Regions from separate parts of the Halobacillus sp. Cin3 genome, predicted to be linked through region 1. Evidence: riboswitches for the same ligand, from Rfam matches in the RefSeq annotation. Region 1 holds a riboswitch; each other region holds the start of a gene.
The links. A riboswitch is a leader RNA that binds a small molecule or an ion and turns the genes downstream of it on or off. The one in region 1 is predicted to bind S-adenosylmethionine.

Region 2: it holds a riboswitch for S-adenosylmethionine, as region 1 does, so the genes downstream of both, QMA39_RS17145 (PLP-dependent aspartate aminotransferase family protein) here and QMA39_RS03165 (phosphoadenylyl-sulfate reductase) in region 1, are expected to answer to the same signal.
Region 3: it holds a riboswitch for S-adenosylmethionine, as region 1 does, so the genes downstream of both, metK (methionine adenosyltransferase) here and QMA39_RS03165 (phosphoadenylyl-sulfate reductase) in region 1, are expected to answer to the same signal.
Region 4: it holds a riboswitch for S-adenosylmethionine, as region 1 does, so the genes downstream of both, msrA (peptide-methionine (S)-S-oxide reductase MsrA) here and QMA39_RS03165 (phosphoadenylyl-sulfate reductase) in region 1, are expected to answer to the same signal.

The regions. Positions count from the first base shown of each region.
Region 1 covers NZ_CAMZMV010000001.1:572,737-574,938, forward strand. The annotation lists gene QMA39_RS03160 (sulfite exporter TauE/SafE family protein) at 1-506, opposite strand, end outside; SAM riboswitch class I at 604-706, opposite strand; SAM riboswitch class I at 904-1,018, shown strand; gene QMA39_RS03165 (phosphoadenylyl-sulfate reductase) at 1,106-1,834, shown strand; gene sat (sulfate adenylyltransferase) at 1,849-2,202, shown strand, end outside.
Region 2 covers NZ_CAMZMV010000006.1:93,052-95,253, forward strand. The annotation lists gene QMA39_RS17145 (PLP-dependent aspartate aminotransferase family protein) at 1-1,304, opposite strand, end outside; SAM riboswitch class I at 1,437-1,545, opposite strand; gene QMA39_RS17150 (PLP-dependent aspartate aminotransferase family protein) at 1,622-2,202, opposite strand, start outside.
Region 3 covers NZ_CAMZMV010000002.1:7,218-9,419, reverse strand. The annotation lists gene pckA (phosphoenolpyruvate carboxykinase (ATP)) at 1-335, opposite strand, end outside; SAM riboswitch class I at 586-692, shown strand; gene metK (methionine adenosyltransferase) at 922-2,118, shown strand.
Region 4 covers NZ_CAMZMV010000004.1:391,573-393,774, forward strand. The annotation lists gene QMA39_RS15035 (AIM24 family protein) at 1-674, shown strand, start outside; SAM riboswitch class I at 814-934, shown strand; gene msrA (peptide-methionine (S)-S-oxide reductase MsrA) at 1,057-1,530, shown strand; gene eutH (ethanolamine utilization protein EutH) at 2,024-2,202, shown strand, end outside.

The DNA.
Region 1 (2,202 bases):
TTACTGGATAAGAGAACAGGAGTATTTACCGGCCCCCAACCACCACCGCCCACGGCATCAAGAAAACCACCCAGGAAACCTAAAGGAAACAAGAAGCGCCGTCGAAATGGTCTTTTTTCAGTTTGCAAGGGCTTCACTCGATTCATCAACAAAAAGCGGATGACCACATAAATGCCAAGCCCTAGTAAAAAGATGGAAATGTACGGACGGATCAAATCACCTGGAATCCAGCTGAGCAGAGCAGCCCCGGCAAAGGCACTGATCCCTCCGGGGAGGGCAAGAGTCAAAACGAGCCGTTTATCCACGTTTCCGAATTTATAATGGGAAAACCCGGAAGCTGCCGTTGTAGCAATCTGGGACAAATGAATGGAGGCGGAGGCTACCGCCGGAGCCATTCCGTAGGCGAGGAGGATGGTGGAGGAACTTAAACCAAACCCCATTCCGAGGGCTCCATCCATCAATTGAGCAAAGAATCCAACCAGTGAAAATATAAGTAATTTCTTCATCGTACCTCTCCTTTTGATTAAACACATAAGATTACTTGGTTTTAACCATGAAGAGGCACAAAAAAACCTCTTCATCCAGAAGAGGTCAAGCTTCCTCTCCTTATCTTTCAGACCACCGTCTGCTGGAATGAGCACCTTTTCCTATGCGAGGTTGCTGCGGGATCATCAGACCAGTTTCCTCCCCCGGCTCTTTATAAGGATATATGTAGCCCGCTCCGAAAGCGGAATTCCTAAGTACATGAATAATATATTCAAAGCTAAAACATGGATGACTATTTGTCAATGGTTTACATTAAAATAAACAGAAAACTAGTAATATTTTAAATACATGTTGACATATCATTAAATCGGGTCTAATATTTGAATCAAATCTTTTGAACAATATCTGGAAACATTTTTCTTATCGAGAGAGGTGGAGGGACTGGCCCTTGGAAGCCTCGGCAACGGATCTGTCTTCATGAACAGAAACTGTGCCAATTCCAGCAGGTGATCAACACTTGGAAGGATAAGAAGAACGGTTGAATCATGTATGATGACTCTCCTTTCTTCTTACTATCAGAAGAAAGGTTTTTTTGTTGAAGATAAGAAAGGAGGAGCTTATGAATACGAGTGCACCGACATATGAAACATTCACCAGCGATCCTTTACACCATATGGACATTGATAATGGACACAAAGGGGCAGAGAGTGTGATTCGATGGGCTTACGGGCAATATGGAAAACAGCTCGTTTATGCGTGCAGCTTCGGTGCTGAAGCTATCGTACTGCTTGATTTCATTGCAAAGGCACAACCTGATGCCGACGTCGTTTTTCTGGACACCGGACTTCACTTCCAGGAAACCTATGATTTAATTGAAAAAGTGAAAAAGAGATATCCGGAGTTGAACATCCATATGAAAAAGCCGGAGTTGACGGTGGAAGAACAGGCAGAGGAATATGGTCCGGCTCTTTGGAAAAGGAACCCCGACCAATGCTGTGCCATCAGAAAAATCAAACCGCTGGAAGAAGCCCTGACAGGAGCAGCGGCCTGGATGTCAGGATTAAGAAGGGAACAATCTGCAAGCCGGAGTCATACGAATTTCGTAAACAAGGACGAACGCTTCCGGTCCATCAAGGTATGCCCCTTAATTCACTGGACATGGGAAGACGTCTGGTCATATATCCGACTAAATAGCTTGGATTACAATGAATTGCACGACCAGAGTTATCCAAGTGTCGGATGCATCCCCTGCACAGCGAAAGCGCTGGATGACGGCCGCTCAGGAAGATGGCAGGGATTCAATAAAACGGAGTGTGGACTCCACACGGCCGGAGATACGAAACAATAAAGGAGAGATAATCTATGTCCATTATTCAACCGCATGGCGGGCAGTTAATCAATCGTTTTACAGCACAGCCTGAAACACTTCCGGAACAAAGGATCGAACTTGATGCGATGGCGTTGAGTGATATCGATTTAATCGCTAATGGGGCGTACAGTCCACTTCAAGGGTTTTTAACAAAGGATGATTATGAGCACGTCGTTGAAAACCTTCGTTTGCAAGACGGCACTCCCTGGAGTCTTCCGATCACACTGCCTGTATCTGAAGAGCAGGCCCGTTCGTTACAAGGTCAAGCGGCACTTGTCAAAGATGGGACGATCTACGGTGTGATTGAAATCGAAGATATTTACAAGCCGGATAAACAGAAAGAAGCT
Region 2 (2,202 bases), on a different contig from region 1:
TTTCCGGAATCATTGCCTGTTGCCTTGGCAATGGCCCGATCAAGGTCATTGATTAAATCCTTACTGGATTCGAGTCCGATGGAAAGACGAATCAGCTCTTCCGTCACCCCACTCGCCGCAAGCTCTTCGACGGAAAGCTGCTGGTGGGTCGTGGACGCCGGGTGGATGATCAGAGATTTCGCATCGCCGACATTGGCGACATGGGACCACAACGAGATGTTGTTGATCACCTGACTCCCAGCCTCTCTGCCTCCTTTGATTCCAAATACGACAATGGAACCGTAGCCGCCCTCTAAATATTGATTGGCCAGTTCATGGGCCGGATGGTTTCTCAAGCCTGGATAGGAAACCCATTCCACATCAGGGTGCTCCGCCAAGTATTCAGCCACTTCCCGGGCATTATCTGAATGACGTTCAACACGAAGGTGAAGAGTTTCAAGTCCCTGCAGCAGAAGGAAAGCGTTCTGCGGGCTGAGGCAGGAGCCAAAGTCACGAAGCAGCTGGACTCTGAGTTTTGTAATGTAGGCGAGCGTGCCGAAATCGGCTGTATAAACAATGCCGTTGTAGCTCGGATCCGGCTCTGTAAAAACAGGGAATTTCCCATTCCCCCAGTCAAACTGCCCGCCGTCTACGACTACACCTCCGATAGCTGTTCCATGCCCCCCAATCCATTTCGTAGCCGAGTGGACGACAATGTCAGCTCCGTGTTCAATCGGACGGCACGTGTAAGGTGTGGCAAACGTGTTATCGACGATCAATGGAATCTGATGCTCATGGGCAATGGCGGACACCTTCTCAAAATCAAGCACGTGAAGACTCGGATTACCGATGGTCTCAGCGAAGACGGCCTTCGTATTCTCATTGATGGCCTGTCTGAAATTTTCCGGATCGACCGGGTCAACAAAATGAACGTTAATGCCATATCGCGGTAAAGTGTTGGCGAATAAATTATAAGTTCCGCCGTATAAATTGGATGCTGCCACGACTTCATCCCCCGCACCAGCTACATTCAAAATGGCCAGGGCAATGGCGGACATGCCTGAAGCCGTCGCTACCGAGGCTACTCCGCCTTCCAGAAGAGCCATACGTTTTTCAAATACGTCCACCGTCGGATTACCGAGTCGGGAGTAAATATTCCCCGGTTCATCGAGGGCAAATAGACTCTGGGCGTGATCGGTATCATGAAACACATAGGATGTGGTCTGGTAAATCGGAACGGCCCGTGAACCTGTCGTAGGATCCGGTGACTGTCCTCCGTGCAGAGAGATGGTATCAATATCGTATCCTTCAAAAGAGTTGGTCATTGTATGTCCTCCTAAAGTTTATTATTCACATCATTTTAATCAGTTTTAAAATCAAGTAGTCCTTTGAGCATCTTTATTCATGCAAAAAGCCCTCTTCCATATAAGAAGAGGGCTGAACGTGCTGATATCCTCCTCTTATCTACCAGATCCATGATCTGTAGGACTTGGCACCTTTTCAAACCGATGTTTGAAGGTTGCCGGGCTTCACAGGGCCTATTCCCTCAGCCGCTCTTAATAAGAGTACTAGTTATTTAATTTTGATTATGATGAGAATTATAGCTGACCGTCTGCATTAATGTCAATAACATTCTGAATTTTTATTTTATTGAAGTGTCGATAGTGCTTTTCAGCTGATGAATGATATCTTCACCGCTCTCAATTCCGATAGATAAGCGGATGACGTAATCGTTCACTCCGATTTTTTCGCGTTCTGATTCTGACAGAGCCCTGTGTGACGTACGGACAGGGTACGACACGGTCGTCTGGACACCAGCGAGTGTCGGCGCAATTTTGATCCATCCAAGAGATTTGAAAAAGGCTTCCACATCCACGCTCTCATTGAGCTCGATGGTAACAATCGCTCCATGGCCACGTTCAGATACGTATTCAGGATAAAACACCTTTTTGACCCCATTATGCTCCCGAAGAGCCTCTGCGACACTCTTTGCATTCGCAGACTGCTGTTTCATCCGGAGGGCAAGTGTTTTGGCCCCTCTCTGGGTCAACCATGCTTCAAATGGACTTAAATTCGCACCGAGGGTCACGATTTTCTGGGATGCTTTGGAAATCAGTGCTTCCGAACCGACCAGAACACCGCACGTGACATCACTATGACCACCTATGTATTTCGTAGCACTGTGCACAACAAGGTCCACTCCATACTCATAGGGCTGGACAA
Region 3 (2,202 bases), on a different contig from region 1:
CCTGCAAATCCTTTAAAGACGAATAACTCCCTGCGGTCTTTCAAATAATCGAGCACTTTATGGTATAATTTCACAAACGTATCATCGTCAATAGGCTGGTTCACAGCACCCCATTCAACTTTATCTTCGGTTACGTCGTCGCGGACAATGAATTTGTCCTTTGGTGAGCGTCCCGTATAGGTACCGGTCGTAGCCTGAACAGCCCCTTTTTCCGTGAGTGTACCTTCATTGCGGTATAAGATCTTTTCCACTAAATGTGGAACAGATAATTGGTGGTGGACATGGTCCTGGGAAAGTAGAAGATTAAGTTCTGACAGTTGGTTTATTGTACTCATATGCATCGTCCCGCCTTTGCAGTTTAATAATGTGAGATTAGTATAACACATTTATTTTAATCGTCCATACTATTCAGTGGATTGTGGGAAAGTTTTCAATTCTGCCCTATTTCATGGCTGTTATTATCCTATGATGGTTTTATCAGAACGTTTATCCAGGATGAATTTGGATGGAAAGGGTTTTTCGAAACCCGATGAATCTAATTGACATTAAACACGCTTTTCGATACGATAGCTGAGAACGGAAACTCTCTTATCCAGAGTTGGTGGAGGGACAGGCCCTTTGAAACCCAGCAACCGTCCTCAGGGACATGGTGCTAACCTGAAGCAAGGAGTCAGCTCCTTGGACGATAAGAGCGAAAGGAAGCAGCCCCTTTCCTCGGTATAGGAAGGGTTTTTTCTTTTTATATGAAGGAAATGTCCATGACCAGGCCTTGCCGCCTGTTTATTATTTCTGACTGAGAACGTGCACGAAAACGTTTTCGGATCCAGGGTGACACTCATGAAATGAACTTATGTTTTTCTACACATACTGGTAAAGAGTTCCGTCTAATACTTTGTACTTACAGAAGGAGGAGTTTTTAGAATGCCAGCGAACCGCCGGTTATTCACATCAGAATCCGTGACAGAAGGTCATCCGGACAAAATCTGTGACGCTATTTCTGATGCTATTTTAGATGAAATTTTAAAAAACGACCCGAATGCAAGGGTGGCATGTGAGACAACAGTAACTACGGGACTTGTCCTGGTTTCCGGTGAAATCAGTACGAATACCTATGTTGATATTCCATCAATCGTGCGCCAGACGATTAAAGATATTGGATATACACGAGCAAAATACGGCTTTGATGCAGATACATGTGCCGTTTTGACGGCTATTGATGAGCAGTCCCCGGATATTGCGGGTGGGGTGGATGTTGCGCTTGAATCCCGTGAAGGGAAAATGAGCGATGATGAAATAGAAGCCATCGGTGCTGGTGACCAGGGATTGATGTTCGGGTTTGCCAACAATGAAACACCTGAACTGATGCCGCTGCCTATTTCTCTTGCCCACAAACTCTCCAAGCGTCTTTCTGATGTCCGCAAAGACGGAACACTCGATTATCTTCGTCCTGATGGCAAGACGCAGGTAACGATTGAATATGATGAAAATGATCATCCGGTCCGCGTGGATACGATTGTTATTTCGACTCAGCACGCTGAAGAGGTCACGCTCGAACAGATCCAGAAGGATTTGAAAGAGCAGGTGATCGGGCCGGTTGTACCGGAAGGCTATATTGATGATGAAACCAAATACTTTATCAATCCGACCGGGCGTTTTGTAATCGGCGGTCCTCAAGGGGATGCCGGTTTAACAGGACGTAAGATCATCGTAGATACGTACGGTGGATATGCGCGTCACGGTGGTGGTGCCTTCAGTGGGAAGGATGCGACCAAAGTGGACCGTTCCGCTGCATACGCAGCTCGTTATGTTGCGAAAAACATCGTAGCCGCAGGTCTTGCGGATACGGTGGAAGTCCAGCTCGCCTATGCGATCGGGGTGGCTCAGCCGGTTTCCATTTCCATCAATACCAGCGGGTCCGGCAAAGTGTCGGAAGAAAAGCTGGTGGACGCTGTGCGTGACTTGTTTGATCTCCGTCCTGCTGGAATCATTAAAATGCTCGATCTTCGTAAGCCTATTTACCGTGATACGTCTGCCTACGGCCACTTTGGCCGGACAGATGTTGAGTTTCCATGGGAACGTACGGATAAAGCGGAAGAGCTCAGTGGTCGTTTTCAATAAAAAAAAGCTGTTTCCTTGTTGGAGGAAGCAGCTTTTTCTATTTTCACGAGTGTACAAAAGGTAGAGTACGTATTGGTCTTTCAA
Region 4 (2,202 bases), on a different contig from region 1:
AAGAGTTTATCAGGGCCACGAAACAGGATGATTCAGAAAATGATTATTTCGAGCTGGAAACCCCGCGTATTCTCGAGGTGAACCTGTTGGATCAGGTCTGGGCGAAATCCGGGGCCATGATTTCCTATAATGGGGATATCAAGTTTGAGAGGGAAGGGATTCTGGAGCACGGCGTAGGAAAAATGTTCAAGAAAGCGTTGACGGGAGAGGGCAGTTCACTGATGAAAGCGACAGGGCGCGGGCGTTTGTACCTCGCTGATCAGGGGAAAAAGATTACGATTTTTGACTTGGATAATGAAACCATCACAGTCAACGGTAACGATCTTCTCGCCTTTGAGCCGAGCATCGACTGGGATATCAAGCTGATGAAAAAAGTGGCCGGGATGGTTTCCGGCGGTCTGTTTAACGTGACCTTGAATGGCAGCGGGCGTGTGGCTATCACCTCCCATTACGAACCACTGACACTGCTCGTACGCCCCGGAGAGCCGGTCATTACAGACCCGCATGCAACCGTGGCCTGGTCCGGACATTTGGAGCCGAATTTCAAGACGGATGTGAGCTTCAAAACGTTTATTGGACGGGGGAGCGGGGAATCTATCCAAATGCAGTTCGAAGGAGAAGGTTTTGTCATCGTCCAGCCGTATGAAGAAATAGATACAACAGGCAGCCAGTAAGTCTTTTCTTTTGCGTGGACTGGCATAGTCATGCTAAAGTGTGAATACAATGATGATACAAAAAGAATCATCATTCATCCTTTACTTCGTTACTGAAACGTAGTATGATGATAATCAACATTAAATAAATAACGGAAACTTCTTATCCAGAGAGGCGGAGGGACTGGCCCTTTGATGCCCGGCAACCATCGAATCAATCCACGGATTGACGAGAACGGTGCCAATTCCTGTAGGATGAATACCATCCTAAGAGATGAGAGGATCGTACGGATTGATACGAACCCCTTTTCTTATGTGGATAAGAAAAGGGGTTTTTTGCATATCAGCATGCCCGTCATGGCTCTCGATAGAAGTTGCGTTAAAGGAAAGGGAAGATGTAGATATGGCAACAGCAATTTTCGGCGCAGGGTGTTTTTGGGGAGTAGAAGCATTTTTTGAGAAATTCGAAGGGGTAACGGGCACAATCGTTGGTTATATCGGAGGACATCTCGAAAATCCTTCCTATGAAGAAGTGAAGCAGGGGGATACCGGTCATGCGGAAGCCGTCCGCATCGAATACAACCCTGCTGTGATTACGTATGCAAAACTGGTCAATATCTTTTTTGAAGCCCATGACCCGACACAGGTAAACCGTCAGGGTATTGATGTAGGACATCAATACCGTTCAGTGATCTTCTATACAGATGCAAGCCAGAAGTACATTGCAGAAGAGAAAATCAGTGAATGGAGTGCCAAGGGCGTCTTTAAGCGTCCGATCGCTACACAAGTGGAAGAGGCTTCTTCCTTCTTTGAAGCGGAAGAGCATCACCAGAAATACATTCAAAAACATGGCTCTGCGGCCTGCTCCATCGGCTGATGAAAAGTCCCTCACTGAGGGGATCAGCTTGTAGAGAAACCTCTGTTTCTTTACAAGCTTTTTTTCTTTTTTACCGCCAGGAGCGAAAGCCCCTTCCCTTTCCGCGGACGAGCGCCCGTGCTTTCCGCAGGAGTGGAAGGGGCCCCGCTCCTTGGGCGTTCTTTAACATCGAAAAAGACTCTCCTTCACCCAGATCATCCTTGCTGGATGGAGGAGAGTCTTTTTCATATTCCTGCAGCCAGCCGTCATCAGCGACTGTTCCTTCCCCTTTTTTTCCACGCAAGCGGCCATAGCGCAGCCCATGCCGTTCTTTTGAATCTGCGAACCTGCGTACACGAGAAGCGTTCGGTGGTGATGCCCGCGGCATTCATCCACAGATAAGCGGAATGTGACCCTTTACACGACAAATGGACAACTCTAACTGGTTAACACAGGCTTTTTTTATGGGAGAAAGTTCACTAGAATGAAGGAGATGGAGAGAGGAGGGGAGCCTGTGTTGAATGACATCATTCTTATAGTTATGTGCGCCTTTATGGTTCTTGGAGCTCTTGATTACTACATATTGAATCACCGCCTTGCCTTAGGATGGCGGTTTTATGAAGCCTTTATGATGATGGGTCCACTGGCCTTGTCTATGGTGGGGATCATCTCTCTCGCCCCGGTGCTGTCCAG